One region of the Actinoplanes sp. NPDC051411 genome, then DNA from elsewhere that is predicted to be linked to it. Evidence: riboswitches for the same ligand, from Rfam matches in the RefSeq annotation. Region 1 holds a riboswitch; the other holds the start of a gene.
The links. Region 1 has a riboswitch for ZMP and ZTP ahead of AB0M88_RS36980 (glycine hydroxymethyltransferase). Riboswitches for the same ligand answer to the same signal wherever they lie in the genome.
Positions count from the first base shown of each region.

Region 2: another riboswitch for ZMP and ZTP. It lies ahead of AB0M88_RS12650 (phosphoribosylaminoimidazolecarboxamide formyltransferase); the one in region 1 lies ahead of AB0M88_RS36980 (glycine hydroxymethyltransferase).

Region 1 is NZ_JBFBAD010000091.1:2,129-16,282, reverse strand. It holds gene AB0M88_RS37035 (RNA polymerase sigma factor SigF) at 21-872, opposite strand; gene AB0M88_RS37030 (LURP-one-related family protein) at 1,076-1,597, opposite strand; gene AB0M88_RS37025 (ATP-binding protein) at 1,692-2,108, shown strand; gene AB0M88_RS37020 (STAS domain-containing protein) at 2,137-2,448, shown strand; gene AB0M88_RS37015 (SLC13 family permease) at 2,464-3,678, shown strand; gene AB0M88_RS37010 (hypothetical protein) at 4,399-4,953, shown strand; gene AB0M88_RS37005 (aldo/keto reductase) at 5,468-6,529, shown strand; gene AB0M88_RS37000 (beta-1,3-glucanase family protein) at 6,570-7,955, opposite strand; gene AB0M88_RS36995 (helix-turn-helix transcriptional regulator) at 8,113-8,931, opposite strand; gene AB0M88_RS36990 (hypothetical protein) at 8,940-9,116, opposite strand; gene AB0M88_RS36985 (class I SAM-dependent methyltransferase) at 9,360-10,100, opposite strand; ZMP/ZTP riboswitch at 10,255-10,345, shown strand; gene AB0M88_RS36980 (glycine hydroxymethyltransferase) at 10,364-11,785, shown strand; gene AB0M88_RS36975 (lipase) at 11,835-13,040, opposite strand; gene AB0M88_RS36970 (metallophosphoesterase) at 13,112-13,609, opposite strand; gene AB0M88_RS36965 (discoidin domain-containing protein) at 14,014-14,154, shown strand, end outside.
Region 2 is NZ_JBFBAD010000018.1:16,933-30,839, forward strand. It holds gene AB0M88_RS12635 (DUF4230 domain-containing protein) at 1-385, shown strand, start outside; gene AB0M88_RS12640 (hypothetical protein) at 474-860, shown strand; gene AB0M88_RS12645 (YciI family protein) at 1,119-1,457, shown strand; gene AB0M88_RS12650 (phosphoribosylaminoimidazolecarboxamide formyltransferase) at 1,474-2,511, opposite strand; ZMP/ZTP riboswitch at 2,526-2,612, opposite strand; gene AB0M88_RS12655 (PspC domain-containing protein) at 2,617-2,805, opposite strand; gene AB0M88_RS12660 (DUF5941 domain-containing protein) at 3,038-4,933, shown strand; gene AB0M88_RS12665 (bifunctional glycosyltransferase family 2 protein/CDP-glycerol:glycerophosphate glycerophosphotransferase) at 4,930-7,125, shown strand; gene AB0M88_RS12670 (ABC transporter ATP-binding protein) at 7,271-8,572, shown strand; gene AB0M88_RS12675 (hypothetical protein) at 8,673-9,533, shown strand; gene AB0M88_RS12680 (ATP-binding protein) at 9,666-10,136, shown strand; gene AB0M88_RS12685 (beta-phosphoglucomutase family hydrolase) at 10,228-10,968, shown strand; gene AB0M88_RS12690 (glycoside hydrolase family 65 protein) at 11,019-13,391, shown strand; gene AB0M88_RS12695 (hypothetical protein) at 13,426-13,907, opposite strand, start outside.

The sequences.
Region 1 (14,154 bases):
GCGTCGGGGCGCTGCGTTGATCAGATGGTGTCGGCGGCCAGCTGGCCACGCAGCTTGGAGAGGGCCTTGGTGAGCAGGCGCGAGACGTGCATCTGGGAGATGCCGATCTGGTCGGCGATCTGCGACTGGGTCAGGTTGCCGTAGAAGCGCAGCGTCAGGATCTTCTGCTCGCGCTCGTCGAGCGTCGCCAGCGCCGGGCCGAGGGCCACACGGGTCTCGGCCAGCTCGTATTCGGAGTCTTCGCCGCCCAGGGTGTCGCCCAGCTCGGTCGAGCCGTCGGCCGAGATCGGCGTCGACAGCGAGGTCGCGTTGTAGGCCCGGGCGCCTTCGAGGCCTTCCAGCACATCTTCCTCGGTGACTCCGAGGTGGACCGCGATGTCGGCCACCGTCGGGGAGCGGCCGAGGGTGTGGGTCAGCGTGCTGTTGGCCTCGGTGATCGAGAGCCGGAGCTCCTGGAGGCGGCGGGGCACCCGCACCGACCACGTGCGGTCGCGGAAGTGCCGCTTGATCTCGCCGATGATGGTCGGGATCGCATAGCCGGCGAAGTCGACGCCCCGGGCCGGGTCGAACTTGTCGACCGCCTTGATCAGGCCGACGGTCGCGGTCTGGATCAGGTCGTCGGTCGGCTCGCCGCGGCCGGAGTAGCGGTTGGCGAGGTGGCGGGCCAGCGGCAGCCAGGCCTCGATCGCCCGGTCGCGCAGTGCGGCGCGGGACGGGTGGCCGGCCGGCATCGCGGCCATCGCGTTGAGCAACTCGGCCGCGCTGTCGGCCGGAGCCTTCGCAGCAGCCGGAGTCTCGGCTTCGACAGAAGTGGATGTCTCGGCTTCAACCGAAGCGGATGTGGAAACGGCAGTTGCCGTGGAAGCGGTCATGCTCTCGGTCCTCCCCTGGCACCATCCCGGAGAGCCCGGTCCATTGCGGACCCGGTCGGGTCGGGTGTCCCTATTTAGCGATCGACGGCGATCAGGGAGACCGCCGTCGACCGGGCACTAGGCCGTTCGGATATGGGAACCCCTATCCGAGAGGACGAGAGAAAACTAGCCGAAAGTATGAGTGACTTTGGGTTGTCATTTACTCACTCATCTGCATCTCTGGACCTCTGCTTCTTGTCCTCCTTCTCTTCCTCCCGGTCCATCGCGAGGTCGAGAGCGAGAACGGCACCGATGATGAGCAGCGGTTCCACGCCGGCGGCGATCTGCACGGCGTACGTGTCGCGAATGGTCAGCCAGCGCTTCGACACCGCGGCCACCTCGTCGCCGCCCTGCTCGATGACGTACTCGTGGTCGGTGAGGTTGCCCTTCATCTCCAAGTCGTCAGACCCGGGGACGTCGATGGTGAACTTGTCGCGGAACGGCGTGAACAGGTGCTTCTTGACCTCGGCCGCCTTCTCGCCGCCGATCCTGATCTCATACGTCGGGCGCAGCGCGACCAGGTGCCGGTGAACACTGGCCACTTCCTGGCCGGACGGGTCCTCGATCACCACCTTGTCACGCACGCTGAACACCTTGCCGTCGACGCGCAGCAGCTTGTTGCCGTGCTCGTCGAGCACGTCGAAGTCGTCGCCGATGTGGAAGAACCGCTCCCGGATCACATACATGCGCTGATTGTGACGGCCGGACGCGAGAAGAGCCGGATGGATTAGGCCGGTCGGCCGGTGCTTCAAATTCCTAGATCTGGGCAAGATGGACGCCATGTCCTCGCTGCCCGCCTCGGTCCCGCATCCGGCGGCCGTCGAGTTGCGTTGCTGGCGCCTCGACAACTTCCGTGAGCTGCGCCGACTGCGGGCCGACCTGCGCGACGCGGTCGCCGGCAGCGCCAACCGCACGCCCGGCGACCTGGCCGAACGGATGGCCGTGGTGGCCACCGAACTGGCCACCAACGCCCTCCGGCACGGCCTGCCGCCGACCGAGGTGCGGCTGCTGCGCGACCACGACCGCCTGATCATCGACGTCGCCGACCACGATCTGCAGGCGGCGCCGGTGCTCGACGAGGACCGCCCGCTCGGCGCCGGCGGCCTCGGGCTGCAGCTCACCCGGGAGTTCGCGGTCGACGTCGGCTGGTACATCACGGGCGCCACCAAGCACGTCTGGGCCGGCTTCCCGAGCTGATCGGCCCCGCGGCTGGTAAAAAGTCACCGTGGCGGACTCCTACAAGATCGGCGCGGAGCGAACGGGCGACGGTGCGGCCACGATCCTTCGCATCTCCGGCGAGCTGGACATCAACGCCCGCGACGACCTGCGCGAGGCGCTGCTGCTGGCCGTCACCGACGGCGACGTGGTGGTCGACCTGCGGGACGTGTCGTTCCTCGACTCGGAGGCGCTGGGCGCGTTGATCGACGGTTTCAACGCGAGCCGGGCCCACGACGCCCGCTTCCAGGTCGTCAACTCCCACGACGTGGTCGACCGGGTGCTCACGGTCTCGGGTGCGAAGGACCTGTTCGACTCGTAACCTGACGCGGTGCCGATGATCGCCGCGGTGGCGTTGCTCGTCGCCGTGCTGGCGTTCGCCGTGGCCCGGCCCCGCGGGCTGCCGGAAGCGGTCGCCGCGGTGCCCGCGGCGATCCTGGCGGTGGCCACCGGCCTGCTGCCGGTCCGGCACGCCGGCCAGGAAATCCGGGCCCTGGGCCCGACGGTCGGTTTCCTCGCGGCGGTGCTTCTGCTCGCGCATCTCGCGGGCGAGCACGGCGTTTTCCGGTACGCGGGTGCGCTAGCCGCCCACCTGAGCCGGCACCGGGCCCGACGCCTGCTCGTGGCCGTCTTCGCCGCGGCCTCGCTGACCACCGCCACCCTCAGCCTGGACGCGACCGTGGTCCTGCTGACCCCCGTGGTCTTCGCCACGGCGGCCCGCATCGGCGCGAGACCAAAACCGCACGTGTACGCGTCGGCCCACCTGGCCAACTCGGCCTCGCTGCTCCTACCGGTCTCCAACCTCACCAACCTGCTCGCGTTCTCGGCCAGCGGCCTGACCTTCCTCGGCTTCGCCGCGGTGATGGCGCTGCCCTGGACCGCCGTGATCCTCACCGAGTTCGCGGCCTTCACCTGGTTCTTCCGCGCCGACCTGAACGCCCGCACCGAACCCGTCCCCGACCACGACCACATCCCCACTCCGCGCTACGCACTGGCCGTCCTGGGGCTGACCCTGGCCGGCTTCGCCGCAGCGGGCCCCCTGGGCGTACACCCGGGATGGATCGCCGCAGCCGGCGCCGCCGCACTGGCCGTGCCCCGCCGCACCCCCGCGCGAACCCTGATCCGCGAAGCCAACCTCCCGTTCTGCGCCTTCGTCTTCGCCCTGGGCATAGTGGTCCTGGCCGTCCGCGAACACGGCCTCGACCGCCTGGTCCACGCCCTGGTCCCCACCCACGGCGGCCTACTGCAACTGCTGGCGGTGGCGTTCCTGGCCGCCCTACTGGCCAACGTCCTGAACAACCTGCCCGCCACCCTGGTCCTGGTCCCCGCCGTCGCCTCGTCACGCGGCCTGCTCATGGCCGTCCTGCTGGGCGTCAACGTCGGCCCCAACCTGACCTACGTCGGCTCCCTGGCCACCCTGCTGTGGCGCCAAATCCTCCACACCCGCGACGCAGCCCCGGACGCCCGCGAATTCCTCCGCCTGGGCCTACTCACCGTGCCGGTCGCCCTGTGCGCGGGCGTGCTGGCGCTGTGGCTGACCCTGTCTGTCTGAACCGCAGCACTCTCTACCAAATAGATTTCTCTAAATCCCACCCCGATTCCAATCCAAAGACACCATCAGCCTCTTCCGCCGATTCCCGGCCCGTCCCACAGCCGCAGGCAGATATGTGCACACCAGGGGCGACCGTCACTACGCGAATCCGGCCGCTCAAAACCCCGGCTGTGGCGGCGCGCTCTATGGGGGTCGGTGCACCAGAGCTGGTTGGCGCCCGCCCACTGACCCGGTTCGGGCGACACGCCCGACCGGATCGACTCACCTCGCCCGGCCCCGCCACGGGCTCGGCCGCGGCTGCGGCGCGTGCCGGGTTGGCCGCGCGTGCCGGGTTGGCCGCGCGTGCCGGGTTGCCCGGGCGGTGCCGGGTTGGCCGCGCGGTGCCGGGTTGCCCGCGCGTGCCGGGTTGCCCGGGCGGTGCCGGGTTGCCCGGGCGGTGCCGGGTTGCCCGGGCGGTGCCGGGTTGGCCGCGCGGTGCCGGGTTGGCCGCGCGGTGCCGGGTTGGCCGCGCGGTGCCGGGTTGGCCGCGCGGTGCCGGGTTGCCCGCGCGTGCCGGGTTGCCCGCGCGTGCCGGGTTGGCCCCGCGTGTCGGATTGGCTCCGGGTGTCGGATTGGCCAAGCCAGCCGCACGCTGGCCGCGCTTGACCGGTTCGCTGCGCTGGGCGAGTTCGCGCTGCATGCTGCCCTCGCCGCACTGGCTGGGTTCGCCGCGCTGGTCGGGTGGGCGTGCCGGTCGGGTTGGCCGGGCCTGCCGGGTTGGCCGGGCCTGCCGGGTTGGCCGGGCCTGCCGGGCTGGCCGGGCCTGCCGGGCACGCCGGGCAGGCCGGGCCCGCCGGGCTGGCCCGGCCCGCGGGGCGGGCCCGGCCAGCCGCGCTGACCGCGCCCGCCGGGCTGACCGGGCTGACTGCGCCCGCTGCGCTGGCCGGGCCCGCCGGGCTGACCGGGCTGACTGCGCCCGCTGCGCTGGCCGGGCCCGCCGGGCCCGCCGGGCTCACCGCGCTCGCCGGACTGGCTGAGCTGCCGGTGCCTGCCGTGCTTGCCGCGCCTGCGATGTTGGCCGCGCTGGTTGGACTTGCCGCGCCGCTGCGCTGGCCGGGCCCGCCGTGCCCCGCACTCGCCGCGTTCTCCGCGCTGGCCGCACTGGGCGGACGGACGGGACGAGCCGAGCTTGCCGTGTCTGCTGGGCCAGGCGACCTGACTGGGCCGGCGATGTCGGCGGAACCTTTCATGCCGGTCGAGTTGCTCGGAACGGCCGGCGTGAGCGGAACGCGCTGATCGACATCGTCGGCCCCGGGTGCGGCCTGTAGTCGTTGTCGCTTCGCGGCGTAGCGGCGTGCGAGGCCCCAGTCGCGGTGGCGCTTGTGCTCGCGGCGGAATTCGTCGCGCTCGGGAGAATAGTTGCGTGATGCCGTGCGGTCGCGCATTCGAGCCAATTCGGCCGTGGTGAAAAGCTGAAGCTGTCGCACGAGAGAATTTTTCCGCAGAATCAGGCGCCCCTGTAAGCGTTCGATCATGCCAAAACGACTTCGACAAAGAGCGGAGGTCCGGATTCCGGGCGGTGTCAACACGGCTTCGCGTAAGTGGCGGCAGCGGGGAAATGCGCTCCCCTGCCGCCGCGGATCGTCGTGGGGGACGGACTTCGGGCCCGGGGAAGGGCCGGCTGATCCGGGTGGGGGCCGGCGGCGGGGGAGCGCAACGCAGTCAGTCTCGTCGATGTAATCCGTAACAAGCAAGCAATCTGAGTTACGAAACCGAGCGGTTCGCCCGGGGCCGTCATAACGTCGGGGGCATGGAATATCGCAGCCTCGGACGTACGGGAATGCAGGTGAGCCCGCTCTGCCTCGGCGCCATGATGTTCGGCGCCTGGGGCGAGCCCGACCACGACAAGTCCATCCGGGTCATCCATCGGGCCCTCGATGCCGGGATCAACTTCATCGACACGGCCGACGTCTACTCGCAGGGCGAGTCGGAGATCATTGTCGGCCAGGCGTTGAAGGGGCGGCGGGACGATGTCGTCCTGGCGACGAAGGTGCACGGTCAGATGGGCGTACCCGTGGAGGCGCCACCCGGCACCCGGGGTGACCCTAATCGGCAGGGCAACTCCCGCCGTTGGATCATCCGCGCGGTGGAGGACAGCCTGCGCCGGCTCGGCACCGACTGGATCGATCTTTACCAGATTCACCGGCCCGACACCGAGGCCGACCATGAGGAGACGCTGGGTGCGCTGACCGACCTGCAGCGGCAGGGCAAGATCCGGGCGTTCGGCTCGTCGACCTATCCGGCCGAGGAGATCGTCGAGGCGCAGTGGACGGCCGAGCGGCGGGGGCTGAGCCGGTTCATGACCGAGCAGCCGCCGTATTCGATTCTGGTCCGCGGCATCGAAGCGGATGTGCTGCCGACCGCCGAGCGTTACGGCATGGGCGTGCTCCCGTGGAGTCCGCTCGCCGGCGGCTGGTTGAGCGGGCAGTACCGGGTGGGCGCCGACCTGCCGCATTCCAAGCGCAGCCAGCGGCTGCCCGCCCGCTTCGACATGTCGCAGCCCGGGAATCAGCGGAAGCTGGAGGCGGCCGACGCGCTCGGCAAGCTGGCCGACGAGGCCGGGATGCCGCTGATCCACCTGGCGCTGGCCTTTGTGCTGCAGCACCCGGCGGTGACGGCGCCGATTATCGGGCCTCGCACGATGGAGCATCTGGAGTCGCAGATCGGCGCCGCCGACGTGACGTTGACCGCCGACATTCTCGACCGGATCGACGAGATCGTGCCGCCGGGCGTGAATGTGAATCCGGGCGACCGCGGTTATGTGCCGCCTGCTTTGTCCGACCCATTCCTGCGGAGGAGGCGGACGGCCTGAGACGAGCGGGGCTCCCGGAACGGGAGCCCCGCTCAATCATTTACCAGCCGACGGCGACCTGCAGATACTGCGGATTGCCGTGGGTGATGAACGAACTCTGGCCGGCGACGTCGTCGTACGGGAACCCGTACGCCAGCCCGCCGAGCGCGTTGTCGTGCCAGAACTTGGCGTAGTAGTTGGCCGGAGCGGCCCGGTAGTAGTTGCTCACCGTCTGCTGCTGTGACGCCGGCAGGTCGGCGGTGTGCCGGTTGAGTGCCGCGCACTGGGCCGCGTTGGACGCTTCCGGTCCGCTGCAGCCGAAGATCTGCTGCGTGGTGGCGGTGATGCCGTTCGCGGCCGCGTAGGAGGACATGTAGTTCTGGTTGGGGCCGCCCGGCAGGAAGTTGGAGTCGCTGCCCGGCGCCAGGATGCGGTAGGGCGACGTCGCGGTCGCCTCGTGCTGGAATTCGGCCGGCACCGCGGCGGCGAACCGGGCGAACGTGGTCGCGCGGTCCTCGGTGAAGGTGTTGTAGTTTTCGCCGACCTGCTGGTCGGTGCCGTCCTTCGAGTGCAGCCGCATCGCGATCTTCAGGCCGAACGCGTCGACCCGGGTGGTGTTGCCGTTGAAGACCCCGGCGCCGACCGTGAATTCGATGAAGTCGAAGTACTGGCTGTTCGCCGAGCCGAGGTAGAAGTACATCCGGCCGGCCGAGTTCGCCGGCATGTCGAGGAACTGCTGCTCGGCGATCGAGTGGGTCTGCCCGTTGAAGCTCCAGAAGACCTGGCTGTCAGGATATTTGCCGTTGGTCCGGTTGAGGATCTGCACCTCGACGACGTTCTTGGCCGCCGGGATGCCGCTGGTGTCACCCCAGAAGGAGGCCGGCATGGTGTTGCCCGAGCCGCCGGTGGGCGGGGTGGTCGGCGGTGTCGTGGTGCCGCCGCTGACCGAGCCGAAGACCTGGAATTCCCAGAGCGAGTAGCCGTACGGCAGGGCCCGCACGGTGCCGTTCATCCGCACGTAGCGGCCGGTGCCGTTGACCGTCAGGTTCTGCACGCCGCCCGCGCCGGTCGTGGTGCTGTAGATCGTCGTCCAGGTGCTGCCGTTGGCCGAGGTCTGGATCTGGAAGGACTTCGCGTACGCCGCCTCCCAGTTCAGGGTGACCGAGGTGATGGTGGCCGTGGAGCCGAGGTCGACCTGGAGCCATTGTGGGTCGCTGAACGCGCTCGACCACCGGGTGCCGGTGTTTCCGTCGACCGCGGCGCCGGCCGGGAACGAGGCGTTCTCGCTGCTCGACGCGGTCGCGGGTTTGCCTTGCGAGATGAGGGTGGAGGCGGCGTGGGCCTGCACCGAGGTGAGGGCCGCGAAGGCGGCGACGAGGACGACGAGTACGGCGCCGAGCACTGCCGTGAGCAGCCGAGGGCGACGCCTGGGGATGGCGTGTCTCATGAACTCTCCTGGGGAATGGCGGTGGTGCGCCCCCGGTCGTCCGCCGGTCGGGGAACCGGCGTAGGGATCGACGACAGAGAGCGCTCTCTTGGGCGAGTCTCATCGATGTCCATCGTCACGGCAAGGAAAGCGGCAAGGAAAATCAGTTCCGGAACTGTCAGGCGACGGCGGCCAGCAGTTGGAGCTTCTCGTAACTGGGCGAACCGGGCGCCGCGGTGAAGACCACGAGCGTCTGCTCCTGCTCGGGGTCGAACAGGTTCTGGCACCACAGTTCGAGCACGCCCAGGTCGGGAACCACGATGCGCTTGCGGTCGACGTGGGTGATCCCGACCTCGTGCTCGGCCCAGACCTCGGCGAACTCCGGGCTGATCGCGAGCAGCGCGTTCACGATCTCGCCGGCCCGCCCGTCCGGGTCGGCGGCATATCGCTGGCGCAGGTGGGCGGTGAAGACCCGGGCGTGCAGCGGGTGATCCTCGGCGACGTAACGGTTGCGGCTGGCCGGATCGGTGAACCAGCGGTAGACCGTGCTCCGGTTCAGGCCGGTGAAGTGGGTGTCGTCGCCGAGCAGGGCCACCCCCATCGGCGTCTGCAGGATCGTCTCGCCGTAACGGTTCACGACGATCGCCGGGGTGTCCTGCAGGCGGTCGATGATCCGCAGCAGGCCCGGGCTCAGATGGTCGTCGCGCACCAGCCGCCGCGGGACGGCGTGGCCGCCGATCCGGAACAGGTGGTCGCGCTCGTCGAGGCTGAGGTGCAGGCCGCGGGCGATCGCGGCGAGCATCTGCTCGGACGGTTGCGGGCCGCGCTGCTGCTCGATGCGGGTGTAATAGTCGGTCGACATGCCGCTGAGGGTGGCCACCTCCTCCCGGCGGAGGCCACCGGTGCGCCGCCGCGGCCCGCGGGGGAGACCGACGTCCTCCGGCTGGAGCGCCTCGCGACGGGTGCGGAGGAAGTCCGCGAGTTGCGCCCGATCCATCGTCACAGTCACACCATCCAGCGTGCCCGGCCCCTCGCGGCGGAGGAAGGGACTCGTAGTCCCCCGCTCCGGGGTGGGTCGGCCGGTTCGGCTGCCGCCTCGGCGACGATGTGCCGGGCGCGTTCCCGCATGTCGGCGTCGGCCGCCCGGTCGGCGGCGAGGTCGAACTTCAGCCACCGGGCCATCGCCTTCACGGTCGTACCCTGGATCAGCAGCGTGCCCAGGGTGACGAACAGGGCGATCGCCTGGATCTCCGACCGGCCGGGGAACGGCCGGTGGCCGTGCGCGGTGGGAACGAGGCCGCGGCGGCCAGCACCACGATGATCAGGCCGGGTGCCGCACCGCGGCGCCGGGCGATCGCCGAAACGGCGATCCCGGCGCCGACGATGAGCAGAAGCTGTACGCGGTTCACGCGGGCAGCTTGTTACCTAGCGTTTCAGCAGCGCGAACACGCCCCAGCCGAGATATTCGCGCCGGTATCGCACGTAACGCGCCGGGCCGGTGTGCAGCTCGTCCCGCAGCCGGGGCGCCAGCTCGTCGTCCGGGTTGATGTCGAGCCAGCGCCGCAGGTTGAGCCAGTGCGAGGCCTCGTAGCGGTCCCAGTCGTCCTGGCTGCTCAGAACCATCTCGACCACGTCCCAGCCCAGCTCGCCGAAGCCGCCGACCAGCTCGGGCAGGGACCGGAACTCGTCCTTCCGCCCGGCCCCGCAGGATCGGGCGGTTTCGTCGTCGGCCGGGTCGAGCCGCCAGTACGGCTCGCCGATGAGCAGCATCCCGCCCGGTTTCAGGCTGCGCTCGAGGATCTGGATCGTGCCCGCGACGCCGTCGCCGATCCAGGTCGCCCCGATGCAGGCGGCGACGTCGACCGGCGCGTCGGCGACGAACTCGGCCGCGTCGCCGTGGCCGAACGTCACGTCGACCCCCAGGTCGGCGGCCCGCTGACGGGCCATGGCGATGCTGACCGTGGAGATGTCGACCCCGTGACCGGTGATGCCGTGGTCGCGGGCCCAGGTGCAGAGCATCTCGCCCCGCCCCGAGCAGAAGTCGGCCAGTCGCCAACCGGGCCGCAGCTTGATCACGCGGCCGAGCGTCGCCAGCTTTTCGGGCGCGAACGGGTTGAGGATGCGGGCGTCACCCTCGCGGATGGTGTAGTGGCGTGCCAGGTCCATGTCGATGCGTCCTTCGCAGTGGTCGGATTTCCGGATAGGTCGTCGGGAAACCACCGCTGGCCGGCATCAAATGCACCCCACTCCGAGTCGTTGGGCGCCACACTTCCACCCGTTCGGACCGGGCGGCAAACGGTTATCGGGGCCGGTATGCTCGGCGGCGGGCCGTGACTGGCGCGTTGGGATGGGTCACCATCGGGGAGCGGTCCCGTCGAGATGACGACCTGCCGTGCGCCTGGGCCTCAGCATCGTGCTAAGGAGGTCCCATGTCTGATCTGACTCCCGAATCCACCGCTTTCCGCGCCGCCCTCGAGGTCGTGCGAAGTGTCGAGCCCCGGATCGCCGACGCGATCGTCAAGGAGCTCCACGACCAGCGGGAATCCTTGAAGTTGATCGCGAGTGAGAACTACGCGTCCCCGGCCGTCCTGCTGGCCATGGGCAACTGGCTGTCCGACAAATACGCCGAGGGCACCATCGGCCGCCGCTTCTACGCCGGCTGTCAGAACGTCGACACGGTCGAGGCGGTCGCGGTCGAGCACGCCAAGGCGCTGTTCAACGCTCCCTACGCCTATGTGCAGCCGCACTCCGGGATCGACGCCAACCTGGTCGCCTACTGGGCGATCCTGGCCGACCGGGTCGAGGTACCGCATCTGAAGAAGTTCGAGAAGCGGCAAGTCAACGACCTCAACGACGCCGAGTGGGCCGAGCTGCGGCAGGCGTTCGGCAATCAGCGCATGCTCGGCATGAGCCTCGACGCGGGCGGCCACCTCACCCATGGCTTCCGGCCCAACATCTCGGGCAAGATGTTCGACCAGCGCAGCTACGGCGTCGACCCGGCGACCGGTCAGATCGACTACGCGGCCCTGCGCGAGACGGCCAAGGAGTTCAAGCCGCTGATCATCGTGGGCGGCTACTCGGCGTACCCGCGGAAGGTGAACTTCGCCAAGATGCGCGAGATCGCCGACGAGGTCGGCGCCACCTTCATGGTCGACATGGCGCACTTCGCCGGCCTGGTCGCGGGCAAGGTCTTCACCGGCGACTTCAACCCGGTCGAGCACGCCCACATCGTCACCACGACGACCCACAAGAGCCTGCGGGGCCCGCGCGGCGGCGCCGTCCTGGCCCAGCCCGAGCTGGCCGACCAGGTCGACCGCGGCTGCCCGATGGTCCTCGGCGGCCCGCTCAGCCACGTCATGGCGGCCAAGGCGATCGCCTTCGCGGAGGCCCGCCGGCCGGAGTTCTCGACCTACGCCCAGCAGATCGTCACCAACAGCCAGGCACTCGCCGAGGGCCTGCTCAAGCGCGGTGTGCAGCTGGTCTCCGGCGGCACCGACAACCACCTGGTGCTGATCGACGTGCACCCGTTCGGCCTGACCGGCCGCCAGGCCGAGCAGGCCCTGCTCGACTCGGGCGTGGTCACCAACCGCAACGCGATCCCGCAGGACCCGAACGGCGCCTGGTACACCTCGGGCATCCGCATCGGCACGCCCGCGCTGACCAGCCGCGGCCTCGGCGCTCCCGAGATGGACCAGATCGCCGACCTGATCCACACCGTGCTCGCCGGCACCAGCCCGGCCGAGGGCTCCAAGGCGAAGTACATCCTCGACCCGGCCCTCGCCGACCGCATCAGCAAGCAGGCCACCGAGCTCCTGGCGCCGTTCCCGCTCTACCCGAGCGTCACGCTCTGACCTTCTGAGATGCCCGGCCGCCGAGGCGACCGGGCATCTTTTTATCCGATCAGGCGGCCAGGTGGGCGAACCACCGGGTCACTTCCGGTACGCCGAGGACCTCCGAGCCCTCGTGCACGAAGCCGTTGTAGTCGCGGTCCACGCCCAGGTCGACCGTCGGCGCCTTCAAAGCCGCGTGGCAGTGGAAGGTGTTGGCGTTGACCGCCTCCTCGTCACCCGGGCTGTAATAGAGGCGCACCGGCATGCGCGGCGTCCAGTCGGTGCAGACGCTGTCGAGCACGGCCAGCGCGTCGGCGAACCGCCCGGTCGGGTGCAGCAGCATCGCCCGGCCCCGGTCGGTCAGCAGGTCGTCGATCGAGGCGGGTAGCGCGCCGAGCACCTGCTGGCCGGTGTGCCGGGTGTCGAACATGCCGGCCAGCGCCAGGTAGTCGGGCTGGAACACGTCGGCCGGGTCGCGGTAGATGTCGTGCAGCCGGTCGTACGCGGTCAGCAGATATGTCGTGTAGGCGCTGGCCAGCACCGGGTTGACCTCGGTCGTGAAGAGCGCCGGGAGCTCCGCGTGCCGGAAGTCGTAGGCACCGCTGATCGGCGCCACCGCGGCGGCCCGGAACCAGGGGTCGCCACCCGTCTGCAGAGTGTGGGCGAGGCCCAGAGCGGCCGACGCGCCCTGCGAGAAACCGGACAGATAGACGTCCCGGTCGAGTGCGCGTCCCTGCCGGGTGACGAAGGTGCGGGCCGCCCGCAGCAGGTCGAGCGAGGCCGTCGTCTCCGACGGCACGTCCATCCACGGGTGCGCGCCCGGTCCGAGGCCCAGCCCGAGGTAGTCGGGCGCGACCGCGGCGAACCCGGCCGACGCGAACGTGAGCGACGGCCCCTTCAGAAACACGTCGTCCGAGGTGGACGGCGCGTCGGCCCGGTAGATCTCGGTGCCGTGGGCGAATTCGACGGTCGGCAACCGCCGGGCCCCGTTGAGCGGCAGGGCGACCAGTCCGCTCGCGGTGGTCGGCTTCCCGGTCGCGCTGGTGGTGCGATAGACCAGCCGGAAGGTCTGCACGCCGTAGTGGTCGGTGCCGGGGTCGAAGTGGTCACTCGTCAGGTACGCGTCGACGTCGGCGCGTGTGGCGTACTCGTGCAGGGTGGTCGCCGAGACCAGCCCGCCGCCGTGCGGAGGCGCCGCCTGCGCCGGTGCCCCCGCCACCGCGAACGACCCCGCCACCAGGGTCGCCGCGATCCCCAAACTCAGCGTTTTCCTCATAGGACTGACGCTAGGAACTCGGCGTCCTCGAGTCAGCCCGGCCAGCACCCACTTCCGCGGTACGGCTACCCCTACCGGCGCAGCTCGTGCACGCGCACGTCGCTCAGGACGCCGGCACTGACGGAGGCGGTCATGTACGTCGCGTGGGGCTGCCGCCGGCGGTCGGTCGGCGAGCCCGGGTTGAGCAGGCGCAGCCCGGAAGCGGCGGTGGTGTCCCACGGGATGTGTGAGTGGCCGAAGACCAGCAGGTCGAGATCGGGGAACCGGGCCGCCATCCGTTCGGTGCGGCCGGTCGACGGCCCCGAGTCGTGCAGCACCGCGGTCCGGAGGCCGGCCAGGTCCGCGTACGCGATCTCCGGGAGGCGGGCCCGCAGGCCCGGACCGTCGTTGTTGCCGAAGCAGGCGATCAGGCGGGCCGAGCGCGCTTCGAACGCGTCGAGGGTGGATTCGTCGACCCAGTCGCCGGCGTGGAACACCACATCGGCCTCGTCGATCGCCGACCACAGCGGGGCCGGCAGGTCGCGGGCGCGCTTGGGCAGGTGGGTGTCAGTGGTCAGGACCAGCCGCATGAGATCAGCCTAGTAAGTGGTCGGCCAGAAAGCGCTTCCCGAACTTTTGTCCAGATATGCGCGTTCGAGGAGCTGATGGGAGTCTTTCCGGTTCGCGCCGGAACCGGTTGCGGCGGTTCTGTTATCGAAGGTCCCCGACGGCCTCGCCGGACCCGAAAGGGAATCGGACGCAACTCATCTACCAGCAACGATGCCCGAAAGGGCACCGTCCCATTGCGCAACAAGATGACATCCACAAGTCCGTGACGGTTATCGATCGGTTCCGGAACTGGGCCGAACTCTGGACAGTTCACCGGCCCATCCTTAGCGTCGTTCTCGGGGGAGCGCTCTCCCCGTAATGTGGAGATCAGCTTCCCCCAGGGTGCAAGAAGTCCCCCTTGCAGTTCCCCGCCCAAGGAGAAGCAATGACCATCCCCGCTAACTCCGCACCCCCGCGGAGACGCTCCCCCTGGCGCCTCGGCGCGATCGGTGGCCTCGTGGTCGCCGTGATCGCCGGGTACGCCGCTACCACCTCGCTCGGCGCCAGTGCGGCCGACACCCTGCTC
Region 2 (13,907 bases), on a different contig from region 1:
CCGCACCCTGTTCGTCGGGTCCGGCACGGTCGAGGAGTACGTCGACTTCGGCTCCCTGAGCACCAACGCGCTGAAGATCGACGACACCAGGAAGTCGGTGACGATCACGCTGCCCCCGCCGCAGCAGTCCACGGCCGCCCTCGACATGGACAAGAGCTACGTCGTGGCCGAACAGAGGGGCCTGCTCAACCGGATCGGCGACGCCTTCAAAAACGATCCCAACAAGCAGCAGAAGGTCTACCAGCTGGCCCAGCAGCGCATCACCGACGCCGCCAAGGGCAGTGGTCTCGACCAGCGGGCCCAGGCCAACACCCAGAAGATGCTGGAGAGTCTCTTCGCCCGCCTGGGCTTCACCTCGGTCTCGGTGACCTTCACCAACCCATAGCCCCATGTCTGCCCACCGGAGCCCGACGACGTCGGGCTCCGGCCCAATTCGGTCGCGCCGCGAGCCGCCGGGTCGTAGCTTGCGGGGCATGGACGCCTTCGAATCGCTCATGGCCGAAGTGATGGCCTCCGCCGACCGCTTCGGACACCGAGAACACCTGCACCTGGCCTGGCTGGCCGTCCGCCGCCACGGCCCGTCCGCCGCCACCGACCTGATCGGCGACGGCATTCGCCGCACGGCCCGCTACGCCGGCGCCCCGCAGAAATACCACGCCACCATGACCGGCGCCTGGACCCGGCTGGTCGCCCACCACGTCCCCGGCGGCCCGGACGACTTCGCCGCCTTCCTCGGCCGCTTCCCCCGGCTCCTGGACAAACGTCTGCTCACCGGTCACTACTCCAGCGCTCGCCTCGCCTCCGCCGAGGCCCGTCAAACATGGCTCGACCCGGACGTGGCCCCGCTGCCGGCCGCGTAAGGCCGGACCGCGTAGGGCCCGACCCCGTGATCGGCCCGACCGCGCGCGTCTGGGCCGATCACGGATGTGTCGCAGCTCGGTGTTCCGGCGTTCCGTCCGGCCGGTCGGTGCGATCGACGGCGACGCCGCGAGCCTGCGCAGGCGCCCGGCGGGCGTCCTCGCGCGGAAAACGTTCCGGCGCGGTGTCCGATCGGTCTTCCACTGCTCGTAGGAAGGATGGAAGCGACCGCAAGTGATCAAACGGCGCGAGGAGCAGACATGACCGAGTACCTCATCGCCTTCAACCACGAGTGGGTGCCTGAGCTCACGGACGATGATCTCCGGACGGCGTCCGAGGCTGTCGGCGCGCTCAGGACCGAGATGAAGGAGGCCGGCGTCTTCGTCTTCCTCGGTGGCCTGCGGGAGGAAGCCCCGGTATTCAGCGTCGATGCGTCGAGCGGCACGCCCTTGTTCACCGACGGCCCTTACATCGAGTCCAAGGAGCACCTCGGCGGTTTCACCGTGGTCGATGTGGCCGACGAGGAGGCAGCCCGGCAGTGGGCGGGAAAGATCGCGATGGCCTGCGGCTGGCCTCAGGAGGTGCGGCCGTTTCAGTAGGCCTCATCCAACCGGGTCAATGCCGGAAGAGGCGACGCCCGGTCTGGATCAGCTCGACGCCCCGGCGGCGGCACTCGGCGGCGATCTCGGCCGAGCGGGTCGATCCGCCCGGCTCGGCGATCGAGGAGACGCCGTGCCGCCGGGCCTCGGCCACGTTGTCGGCGAACGGCAGCGCGCCGTCCGACACGAACGCGACCCCGTCGAGGCGGGCCAGCCAGGAGGCCGGGTCGGGGACCGCGGCGGCCGCTGCCAGCTGCGCGTTCACCCGGTCGTGGAGGCGGTCCGGCGAAGGCGTCGGCACTGACGGGTGCCGCCGCAGCCACCAGGTGTCGACCTTCGCACCGGCCAGCGCCGTGCAGTCGATCCGGGACTGCTGGCCGGCCCCTACGCCGAGGGCCATCCCGTCCCTTACGTAGACCACCGAGTTCGACTGGGTGTAGCGGGTGATCACCGCCCCGAGGAGCAGGTCGCCCGAGAGCGCCGGAAGGCCGGCGTCGACGGGCTGCGTGAGGCGCAGGCCGTAGACCTCGCGTACCTCGACCGGCGGCGGGGTGAAGGACGGGTTGGCTTCGAGGATCAGGAAGCGGCCGCTCTTCTTGGCGGCCAGGGCGGCCACGACGCCGGGTTCGAAGCCCGGCGCGATGATGCCGTCCGAGACGACGCCGCGGAGGAAGTCGGCCAGTTCGAGGTCGACCGGGTGGGAGACGGCGACGAAATCGCCGTAGGAGCTTTTCGGGTCGGCGTCTCGGGCGCGCGCGTAGGCGCCGGTCAGGGCGCCGACGCCGGAGGGGCTGAGGCGGTAGGCGGCGGCCATTGCCGGGTCGATCGGCCCGGCCACGGCCGCGCCGGCCGGGGAGACGTGCTTGAACGATGCCGCCGCGGGACGATCAAAGGCCAGGGCGGCCTCGTGGACCAGCTGCCAGCCGCCGATGGCGTCCAGCAGATTGACGTACGAGGGAAGCCCGCTGATCACCCGCAAGGGTGCCGTCCCGGCCTCGACCGGTTCCCAGGTCGCGGGGGTTTGATGAGGGTTCATGCCGTAGCGAAGTCGCATAGTGCCTCCTGGTGAGGAGGCGCCCAGGCGGTCGGCACCCGAAAATCCGGTTCGGGCCGTTCCCCGGTGGTGCTCCACCCTCGCCAGTCGCGACCCGATTCGACCCTACTCGCTGGGCATCAGCGCCCAGAGGATCAGGTAGATGATGAACTGGGGGCCGGGGAGCAGGCACGACACCACGAAGATCAGGCGCATCACGCCGGAGGAGACGCCGAAGCGGCGGGCCAGGCCGGAGCAGACGCCGCCGATCCAGCGGTCGTTGCGGGGTCGGTAGAGGCGGGTCACGGTCACCACTCCTTCGGGCTGGGCCGTGGCGGGCGCCGCGACCTGATTCGACGGTATGGGCGCCCGGCCGGTCTTCCCTCGATCTGGAGGTGGAGATCGGCGGCCGGATCCCCGTACGGGTGACCCGTACCCGCTGAACACCCGCTGTTAAGCTCTCCTTCAGCTCCCAACCCTTAGATTTCCCGGGCCGATTTTCACTAGACACATCGGGCGGGCCAAGGAGGCAAGCGGTGATGCTGGGGTGACGCTGGCCGTCCTTTACGCCGGTCCAGGCAACTCCCTCGATCCCGCCGACGCCGCTCGGCTCGTCGACGATCTGACCGCCGCTCTGCGGGCGGCCGGGGCGTCCGAGGTCTACCGGGTGAGCGTGGGGAGCGAGATGGCGACGCTGGCAAGAGATCAACCGGTGCTGTTGTGCGCCGACAACCTGGTGGCCCATCCGAGTCTGTTGTGGACGCTCGCGACCGAGCCGGCCGGGCGCACCACCGCGCTGGTCGTCGCCGATCCGTCGGGCGACCTGCGCGACGACCGTGGCCGAGTGGGGCCGGCGGCCGACGGCCCGGGCACGGCCCGCTTCGCCGGGGCCATCATGATCGCCCCGGCTGATCTGCCGGTGCTGGCCGAGGCGGCCGGGCAGATGAGGTCGGCCGACGATCTGCTGCCGGCTCTGCTGGCCAACGGCCTGGTGCCGATCGCCACTCCGGTGCGGCTGCTGCACGCCGAGCAGGTGCGCACGCCCGAGTCCTTGAAGCGGGCCGAGGCCGCGGTGGCCGCGGTCGACGAGGACAAGGCGCGCCTGCGGCTCGCGGTGAAGGAGAAGGACGACTTCTTCACGACGTACGCGGTGAGCTCGTGGTCGCCTCTGGTGACCAAGGCCGCGGCCCGGTTGCGTCTGAGCCCGACCGCGGTGACCGGTTTGTCGGTGCTGTTCGCCGTCGCCGCCGCGCTCGGCTTCTGGGAGGCGTCGCGGCCGGCGATGGTCCTCGGCGGGCTCCTCCTCTATCTGGGCTTCGTGCTGGACTGTGTGGACGGTCAGCTGGCCCGCTACACCCGCACGTTCAGCACGTTCGGCGGCTGGCTCGACACGATGGCCGACCGGGCCAAGGAGTACGCGGTCTATGCCGGTCTCGCGGCCGGCGCCGACCGCATCGGTCTGCCCGACGCGTGGCCGCTCGCGATCACCGCGATCCTTCTGCAGACCGTGCGGCACATGACCGACACGTGGTACGGCGCATTGCACGACGAGGCCGCCGCCCGTCCTCGCCCGCAGGCTACGGCCGGGGTGGGGGCCAAGCTGAGCGCGGCTTCCAACCGGGTGCAGGGCGACACCGGCTCGGCGGCGTACTGGCTGAAACGGATCGTGGTCTTCCCGATCGGCGAGCGATGGGCCCTGATCTCGCTGCTGGCGATCTTCACGAATGGGCGGGTCGCGCTGATCGCGATCGTGGCGTGGGGGGCGCTGGCTTTCGCGTACACCCTGGGGCTGCGTTCGCTGCGTTCGCTTTCGATGCGGGTGGGGGTTCTCGACACCGTCGACACGATGCGGCACCGTGACGACGGTCTGCTGACCCGGCGGTTGCTGTCGCGGGCCGGCTGGCCGGCGCCGCTCGCGCTGGCCGGGCTCGGGGCCGTTGCCGCCCTGGCCCTGGTTGTGGCGCTGCTCGCCGGCTGGGTCGGCAGATCGGACAAGCTGGTTCTGGCGCTGGCGGCGATTGTCGTCCTGTGCGCCGGCCGGGCGGCCCGGGCGCGGCACGGTGGGCCGCTCGACTGGCTGGTTCCCGCGGCGCTGCGGGCGGCCGAATATCTCCTGGTCGTCGCCGTCGGCCTGATCGGCCGGACTCCACCGCCGGTGATCTTTCTCCTGCTCTTCCTGCTGGCGCTGCGGCACTACGACCTGACCGCGCGGATGGAGAAGGGTGCTCCGGCGGGGACCGGCACCGGGGCCCGGCTCGGGTGGGACGGCCGGGTGCTGGTGCTCGCGGTGGCCGGCCTGGCCGGATGGGCGACGCTCGGCGAGGCGCTGCTGTGCGCGGCGGTGGCCGGCTCGTTCGTCGACACGATGATCCGCGACCGCCGGGGCGCGGCCGGCCGGGACCGCCGGAGCGCGGCGCTGGAAGACCACCGGAGCCCGGCGTGAAGCTGCTCAGCATCGTGCTGCCGGTCTACAAGGTCGAGGCCTACCTGCGGCAGTGTCTCGACTCGGTGCTCGAACAGTCCTATGCCGACTTCGAGATCGTCGCGGTCGACGACTGCTCGCCCGACCGCAGCGGCGAGATCCTGGCCGAATACGCGGCCCGCGACCCCCGCGTACGCGTGATCACCGCCCCGGAGAACCTCGGTCTCGGCCGGGCCCGCAACCTGGGTCTCGAGCACGCCAAGGGGGAGTACGTCTGGTTTCTGGACAGCGACGACTGGCTCGCCATGGGCGCGCTCGCCGCGGTGGTCCGGCGGCTGCGGGAGACCGGCGCCGACGTGCTGATCGCCGGCTGGGACCGGGTGCACTGGAACGGCCGGGTCGACGTCGGGACGGCCAAGAAGCTGATGGCCCGGGCGCCGGAGACGTTCACTGCCGAGCAGTGGCCGGCCGTGCTCGACGTATTGCACGTGGCCTGGAACAAGGTGGTGCGCCGCGATCTGCTGATCCGGCTCGGGCTGGAGTTCGAGACCGGCTGGTACGAGGACGTCTCGTTCACCTATCCGCTGCTGGTCGGGGCCGAGCGGATGACGGTCCTGCCGCGGACCTGTGTGCACTATCGGCAGCGGCGGACCGGGGCGATCACCCGTACGGTCGGCGACCGGCACTTCGAGGTGTTCGACCACTGGGAGCGGGCGCTGGAGCTCGCCGGCGAGGTCGGGGACGATCTTCGCGGGCGGCTGTTCCGCCGGATGATCTGGCATTACCTGCAGGTGCTGCGCCACGAGACCCGGGTGCCGGCCGCCTCGCGTCGCCGCTTCTTCCAGCGGATGACCGAAAATTATCGGCGCTTCCGGCCGGCGTCGGGCTTTCCCGAGCCGTCCTCTCGGCTCGAGCGGCTGCGTTTCGACCTGGTCGGCCGGGGCTCCTATCCGGCGTTCCGGGTGACCGACGGGGCGCTGCGCCGGGCCCGGCACATCCGGCGTGACCTGCGCCGGTGGAAGCGGCGGGTCAAGCGGCCGGTGATGCGCGCGCGGCAGGGCGTCTATCAACTGGCCTATCGGGCGATGCGCCGGCTGCTGCCGATCGACCAGTCACTCGCGCTCTACGCCGCGTACTGGTATCGGGGGGTGACCTGCAATCCGGCCGCCGTGGCGGCGAAGGCGGCCGAGCTCGCGCCGCAGGTGCGAGCCCTCTGGGTGGTCGGCCGGGGTCGCGCCGCGAGCCTGCCGCCGGGCACCGATTACGTCGTTTCCGGCAGTTTCGCCTACTACCGGGCGCTCGCCCGGGCCCGCTACCTGATCAACAACGTCAACTGGCCCAACCACTTGATCAAGCGGCGCGGCACCACGCACGTCATGACCCATCACGGCACCCCGCTGAAGATGATGGGCATGGACCAGCTCGACCATCCGGCGAGCATCCGCGACACCGACTTCGCGGCCCAGATGCGCCGGGCCGACCGCTGGGACTACAGCGTGTCCGCTAACGCACACACGACGATCGCCTGGGAGCGGGCCTACCCGTGCCGCTACGAGACGCTCGAGGTCGGTTATCCCCGCAACGACCGGCTGGCGACGGCCACGGCGGCCGAGGTCCATGCCGTACGCGAGAGGCTGGGTCTGCGGCCCGACCAGCGGGTGGTCCTCTACGCCCCGACCCACCGCGAGTGGCTTCCGGCCGGTAAGCCGGTTCTCGACGTCGAGCAGCTGGCCGAGGTGCTGGGGCCCGACACGGTGCTGCTGGTCCGCGCCCACTACTTCAACGTGCCCCCGCCCGCGGCCGGCTCGGCGTCGGCCGGCTCGGCGCCGGCGCCCAGTGGCGGCATCGTCGACGTCTCGGCCTATCCGGTGGTCGAGGATCTGTATCTTGCGGCCGACGTCATGTTGACCGACTATTCATCGGCGATGTTCGATTTTGCCGTACTCAATAAGCCGATTGTGGTCTTCGTTCCGGATTGGCAGGTCTATCAGGAACTGAGAGGCACGTACTTCGATCTCCTCGCCGAACCGCCGGGTGCCGTTGCCGTCGATTTCCGGTCGTTGCGGGAAATCTTCGACACCGGTGCGTATGCCGGACCGCAAGCGACCAGCGCCCGAGCAGCTTTCCGCGCGAAGTTCTGCTACCTCGACGACGGTGGAGCCGCCGAGCGCGTCGTCCGCAAGATCTTCCTTAAGTCCGGATTAACGGCCTGAGCTGCTGTGATCACTTGATCACTCTGTGCAAATGGCACGTTCACCCGATGGCGGCATATCGATACTCCTCGTCAAGGTAAGCGTCGGGTCGCGGTCCGTAGTGGGACCGGACTCACACACGCAATCCCCCCGCAGGAGGTCGACGGTGTCCACCGTCTCGCTCAAGGACGTCACCAAGATCTGGCCGGACGGCACGGTAGCCGTGAACAACGTGAGTCTCGACGTCAACGACGGCGAATTCATGGTCCTGCTGGGTCCGTCCGGTTGCGGAAAATCGACGATTCTGCGAATGATCGCAGGCCTGGAGGATCCGTCCGAAGGGGACATCCTGCTCAATGGTGAACCAGTTCTGGAAGTTCCGCCGCGTGACCGCAGCATCGCGATGGTTTTTCAGGACTTCGCCCTTTATCCGCATATGACGGTGGGCGACAACATCGGCTTTCCACTCAAATTGTCGGGCGTCGAGCACAGCCCCCGGCTCGAGCGGGTCGGCGACATCGCGTCCGCTCTCGGCATCGGCGACGTACTCGCCCGCAAACCCAGCCAGCTCTCCGGCGGGCAGCGGCAGCGGGTCGCGATGGGCCGGGCGATCGTTCGCCGGCCGGGCCTCTTCCTGATGGACGAGCCGCTCTCCAACCTGGACAGCGGCCTGCGGGCCGAGCTGCGGGCCGAGATCACCAGCCTGACCAGCGAGCTGGGCGTCACCACCATGTACGTCACCCACGACCAGGCCGAGGCGCTGACCATGGCCAACCGCGTGGCGATCATGCGCCGGGGCGTGCTGCAGGACGTCGGCACCCCGACCGAGGTGTACGGCCGCCCGGCGACCCTCTACGTCGCCGCCTTCCTCGGGGCGCCCCGCATGAACCTGCTCGAGGCTCAGGTTTACGTGCACCTCGACCGCTACGTCGCCCTGAGCTTCGGCGAGCAGTCGCTCTATCTGCCGTGGAGCGACCTCCGGGCCCGGACCGTGGCGCACTACCACGGCGAGCGGATCGTGGTCGGCATGCGGGCCGAGGCGCTCACCCCGGTCGCCCCCGACTTCCAGGGCGACGTGCTGCACGGCCGCATCCGCTACCTGGAGCACCACGGGCACGAGTCGCTGGCCTTCCTCGACGTCGGCGCGACCGCGATCGTCGTCGACGAGCTGGCCGGCAAGGCCGCCCGCGACCCGGTCGAGAGCACCGGCGCGCTGCGGCGGTTCGGCGGCGCGCTGCAGAGGCTCACCGGGCGGGGCGGCGCGACCACTCTGGAGCGCGGCGAGCAGGAGCGGGCGAGCGTGCTCGGCGACTCGGGCCGGCACGCCCGCCGCCCGGCCGAGCTCGCGGTCCGGCTGGCGCCCTACCCGGCGATCTCGCCCGGTCAGTCGCTCTCGGTCGCCGTACGCATGGACGCGCTGCACTTCTTCGACGAGCGGGGCTTCCGGATCGACGTCGGCTGGCGCTGATTCGACCGCCCTCTTCACAGGTTTGCGTCGATGGCCTAGTGTTCCGCCCACACGACGGATCGATGGCGTATCGACGCAGCGTGCACCGAGGGAGGACACCGTGGCTGACTCGTCCGGACTGCTGGTGATCGAGCGCATCCTGCGTGACCGGCAGGGCATCTGGCAGCAGGTGGTCGAGGACCGCGGCCTCCCGCGGCTCACCGGTCAGATGCTGATCAGTTCCGGCATCGCCCTCGCGGTCTACGGAGCGGTGCTCGGCTCGTTCCACAGCGCCCTGATGGCGCTCACCTCGGCGGTCAAGCTGCCACTGCTCTTCCTGGTCACGCTGGCCATCTGCCTGCCGACGCTCTACCTGTTCAACCTGGTCTTCGGGGCCCGGCTCTCGATCCGGCAGTCGCTGGCGATGGTCATGGTGGCGCTCACCGTCACCGCGATGCTGGCCCTGGCGTTCGCGCCGATCAGCCTCTTCTTCCTGATCACCGCGCCCGACTACGCCTTCTTCAAACTGCTCAACGTGGCGATCCTGGCGTTGTCGGCGCTGGTCGGGCTGCGCTTCCTGACCGGCGGCATGAAGGTTCTCAACCAGCACGGGCTGCTCGCGGCCGAGCCGGCCACCCCGGCCGCCACCCCGGCCGCCGCCCCGGTCTCGCCGGCGGGTCCGGCACCGGCTGTTTCGCCCGCCGCTTCCCCCGCCGGCGAGAACGGCTCTCTGGTCGCCGTCGCGCTCGCGCCGCACCCCCAGCCGTTCCCGCACCCGCGTCCGCTGCGGCAGAACGAGCCCACCCCGCCGAGCATGACCCTGCTCTACATCTGGATCCTGCTGTTCGGCTTCGTCGGCACCCAGCTGGCCTGGACGCTGCGCCCGTTCTTCGGCAGCCCCGACAAGCCGTTCAGCCTCTACCGGGAGATCGACGGAAACTTCTACGCCGAGGTCTTCCGGACGCTGGCGCACCTCTTCTGAGGGCCATCGCGGGCGCCTCCTGCCCATGCGGCCGTTCACCGCGTAGGCTGCACCACGGTGGAGGACAGCTTGAGTCAGGGCGTGCGCTCGGTCCCCGGCAGACAGCCGGGAGGGTCCGTCGCACCCGCACCCGTGCTCGGTCTCCCGGTCGCTGATCAACTTATCGGGCACGACCTGATCGACCGGCGGTTCGGCCGGGAAGAGATCACCCTGGTGCGGCACGAGGTCACCGGCTCGCTGACCGCCGCCGGGCTCGCGGGCGACCGGTTGCACGGTTTCGTCCTCGCGGTCAACGAGGTGGTCACCAACGTCGTCCTGCACGCCGGCGGCGAGGGGCGCATCACACTGCGGCTCGCCGGCGACTCGGCGTGGTGCACGGTCACCGATTCCGGCTCCGGCATTCCGGCGCACTATGTGTCCAGCCCGGATGTGCCGGGCGCGTTCGAGGTCGGCGGCCGCGGCATCTGGCTGGCCTATCAACTATGCGACGAAGTCACCATGGCGACCGGCCCGATCGGCACGACGATCGGCCTGCGGATCGCCATCGACGCACCCCATGACGCATCCGGGGACGGACGCCCGGACGGACGGCCGCTGCGCTGAAACAGCATCTTGAACGGCGTGTGAAGCGCCGGCCAAATGTGAACCGGCCCTTCCGGGCTCGCGAACTGCGCCGTGCGACTACATTGGGCCAGTGCTCGGACTTCCCTCCTCAGTGACAGCATGCCTTTTCGATCTTGACGGGGTGCTCACCCAGACCGCCGCGGTGCACAACGCCGCGTGGAAACAAACGTTCGACACGTTCCTCAAGACGTGGTCGGAGCAGCACGGACAAGCCTTCGTGCCCTTCGATTCCGGCGCCGACTATCACCAATATGTCGACGGCCGGCCACGCGCCGACGGCGTCCGCACCTTCCTGTCCTCTCGCGGCATCACCCTGCCCGAGGGCACCCCCGACGACGGTCCTGACCAGGAGACCGTCAACGGCGTCGGCAACCGTAAGAACCTGCTCGTCCTGCAGAAGATCAAGGAAGGTGCGGTCGAGGTCTACCCGGGCTCGGTCGACTACCTGAAGGCGGCCAAGGCCGCCGGTCTGCGCCGGGCCGTCGTTTCGGCCAGCGCCAACTGCAAGGACGTGCTCGAGGCGGCCGGCATCGACGGCTACCTCGAGGCACGGGTCGACGGCATCGTCGCCCGTGAGCAGCATCTGCCGGGCAAACCGGCTCCCGACACCTTCCTGTACGGCGCGAAGCTGCTCGGCGTACCCCCGGAGCAGTGCGTAGTGTTCGAGGATGCCCAGGCCGGTGTGGCCGCGGGCAAAGCCGGAGGTTTCGGGTACGTGGTCGGGGTGGACCGTGGTGGCAACGCCCAGGGCCTGGCCGACAACGGTGCCGACATCGTCGTGCAGGATCTGTCCGAACTGCTCACGCGCTGAGCGCGTATTCCTGACGTCTTTTCTGTTTCTTTCCTTCGAGAGGCACCACCGTGATCCGTGAACGGGCATATCCCGTCGACCCGTGGCACATCCGGGAGACCCGGCTGGACCTGGATCTGCTGGCCCAGTCGGAGTCGGTCTTCGCACTGGCCAACGGTCACATCGGGATACGCGGCAACCTGGACGAGGGCGAGCCGCACGGCCTGCCCGGCACCTATCTGAACTCGTTCTACGAGCTTCGTCCGCTGCCCTACGCCGAGGCGGGCTACGGTTTCCCCGAGTCCGGCCAGACGATGGTCAACGTCACCAACGCCAAGTTGATGCGGCTGCTGGTCGACGACGAGCCGTTCGACGTGCGCTACGGCGACCTGCGCTCCCACGAGCGCGTTCTCGACCTGCGGGCCGGCACCCTGGAGCGCACCGCCGAGTGGGTCTCCCCGTCCGGTCAGGCGATCCGGGTCCGCACCGTGCGGCTGGTCTCGTTCACCCAGCGCGCCGTCGTCGCCTTCCTCTACGAGGTCGAGCCGCTCGACGCGTCGGCCCGGCTGATCCTGCAGTCCGAGCTGGTGGCCAACGAGCAGCTCCCGCCGATGAGCAAGGACCCGCGGGTCGCCGCGGTGCTCGACCACCCTCTGCAGGCCGAGGAGATGCTCGAGCAGAAGGCGGGCGGCCTGCTGGTGCACCGCACCAAGGCGAGCGATCTGCGGATGGCCGCCGCCGTCGAGCACCTGATCGAGACGACGGGCAAGCACCAGGTCACCACCGAGGGCCACCCCGACTGGCTGCGGACGACCGTCGCCTGCAAGCTCGAGCCGGGGCAGAAACTGCGGGTGGTCAAGCTCGCGGCGTACGGCTGGTCGAGCAACCGCTCGTTGCCCGCCGTGCGTGACCAGGTCGGCGCGGCGCTGGCCAGCGCCCGGCTCGACGGCTGGGAGGGACTCCTGGAGGCCCAGCGGGAATACCTGGACGCGTTCTGGGACCACTCCGACGTCAAGGTCGAGGGCGACCCCGAGGTGCAGCAGGCCGTCCGCTTCGGCCTGTTCCACACGCTGCAGGCGGGTGCCCGGGCCGAGCAGCGCCCGGTCGGCTCGAAGGGGCTGACCGGTCCCGGCTACGACGGCCACACGTTCTGGGACGCCGAGACGTTCGTGCTGCCGGCTTTGACCTACACCCAGCCGTCGGCCGCCGCCGACGTGCTGCGCTGGCGTCACTCCACCCTCGACCTGGCCCGGGAGCGGGCCCAGACGCTCGGCCTGCAGGGTGCCGCCTTCCCGTGGCGGACCATCCGCGGGGAGGAGTGCTCGGCCTACTGGCCGGCCGGCACCGCGGGCTTCCACATCGGCGCCGACATCGCCGACGCGGTCCGCCGCTACGTGCAGGCCACCGGCGACTACGACTTCGAGCGCGAGGCCGGCCTGGAACTGCTGGTCGAGACCGCCCGGCTGTGGCGCTCGCTGGGTCACCACGACCGGCACGGCCGCTTCCACATCGACGGCGTCACCGGCCCCGACGAATACACCGCGGTGGTCGACGACAACATCTACACCAACCTGATGGCGCAGCAGAACATGTTCGCCGCGGTCGAGGCGGCCAAGCGTCACCCCGACCTGGCCCACAAGTTCGGGATCGACGACGAGGAGATGGCCTCCTGGCGGGACGCGGCGGCCGCCGTGCACATCCCGTACGACCGGGAGCTCGGGGTGCACCAGCAGTCGCAGGGCTTCACCCGGCTGCAGGAGTGGGACTTCGAGAACACGCCCCCCGAGGCCTACCCGCTGCTGCTCAACTACCCGTACTTCGACCTGTACCGCAAGCAGGTGGTCAAGCAGGCCGACCTGGTCATGGCGATGTACATCCGGGGCGACGCGTTCACGCCGGAGGAGAAGGCGCGCAACTTCGCCTACTACGACGCGCGCACGGTGCGGGACTCCTCGCTCTCGGCCTGCGTCCAGGCGGTGCTGGCGGCCGAGGTCGGTCACCTCGAGCTGGCGCACGACTATCTGGGCGAGGCCGCCCTGATGGACCTGCACGACCTGCACCAGAACGCCCGGGACGGCGTGCACGTCGCGTCGCTGGCCGGCACCTGGATCTCGCTGATCGCCGGCCTCGGCGGCATGCGTGACTTCAACGGCCAGCTGTCGTTCGCGCCCCGGCTGCCCAGCCGCATCACCAATCTCGAGTTCTCGATGCTCTGGCACGGGCTGCGGTTGCGGGTCGACGTCTCCGCCGACGAGGTCACCTATTCGCTGCGCAACGGCGGCGGGGCGGCCCGGCTGACGCTGGTCCACCACGGCAAGGAGATCGAGGTGACCCAGGTCAAGCCGGTCTCGGTGCCGATTCCCCCGGCCCCGCCGGTCGGACCGGCGCCGACCCAGCCGCACGGCCGGGCTCCGGTACGCCGGGCCACCAGCAGCACGAACTGAGTGGAAAGGGCCCCGCGAATGCGGGGCCCTTTTGCTAAAGCACGGACACGTGTACGTGGTCCTTGTGATTGCTCACACCGTGATAGGCGTGCCAGCCGGTCGCCGGGAACCAGATCTGCGCATACCAGATCACGTAGTAGATGCCGAGGCGGTCGGCGTTGCGCACCAGGAACGCCATCACGTTGTTGCCGTAATTCTTCATGTCGGCGTTGTGCGCGACCGAGAAGCCGCTCTTCTGCAATGACCAGTCGCAGGCCCGGCCCTTGGGATGCTCGAACGGCCCGCCGTCGCGATGGCAGCCGACGAACCGATTGAAGCCCGCCTTCTTCACCTCCTTGTAGAGGTGGAGCATGCGCGGCGTGATGCAGCCGTTGGTGGTCGGGTCGTCCACAGTGCACGCTTCGGGCGAGAAGCCGCCCTGGGCGTTGCGCGGGGCGGGCGCGGCGACCGGTGACTTGGCGACCACGAAGCCGCCGGTCAGGCTCTCGCCGCCGAGCAGCGCGAGCGCCTTGTCGG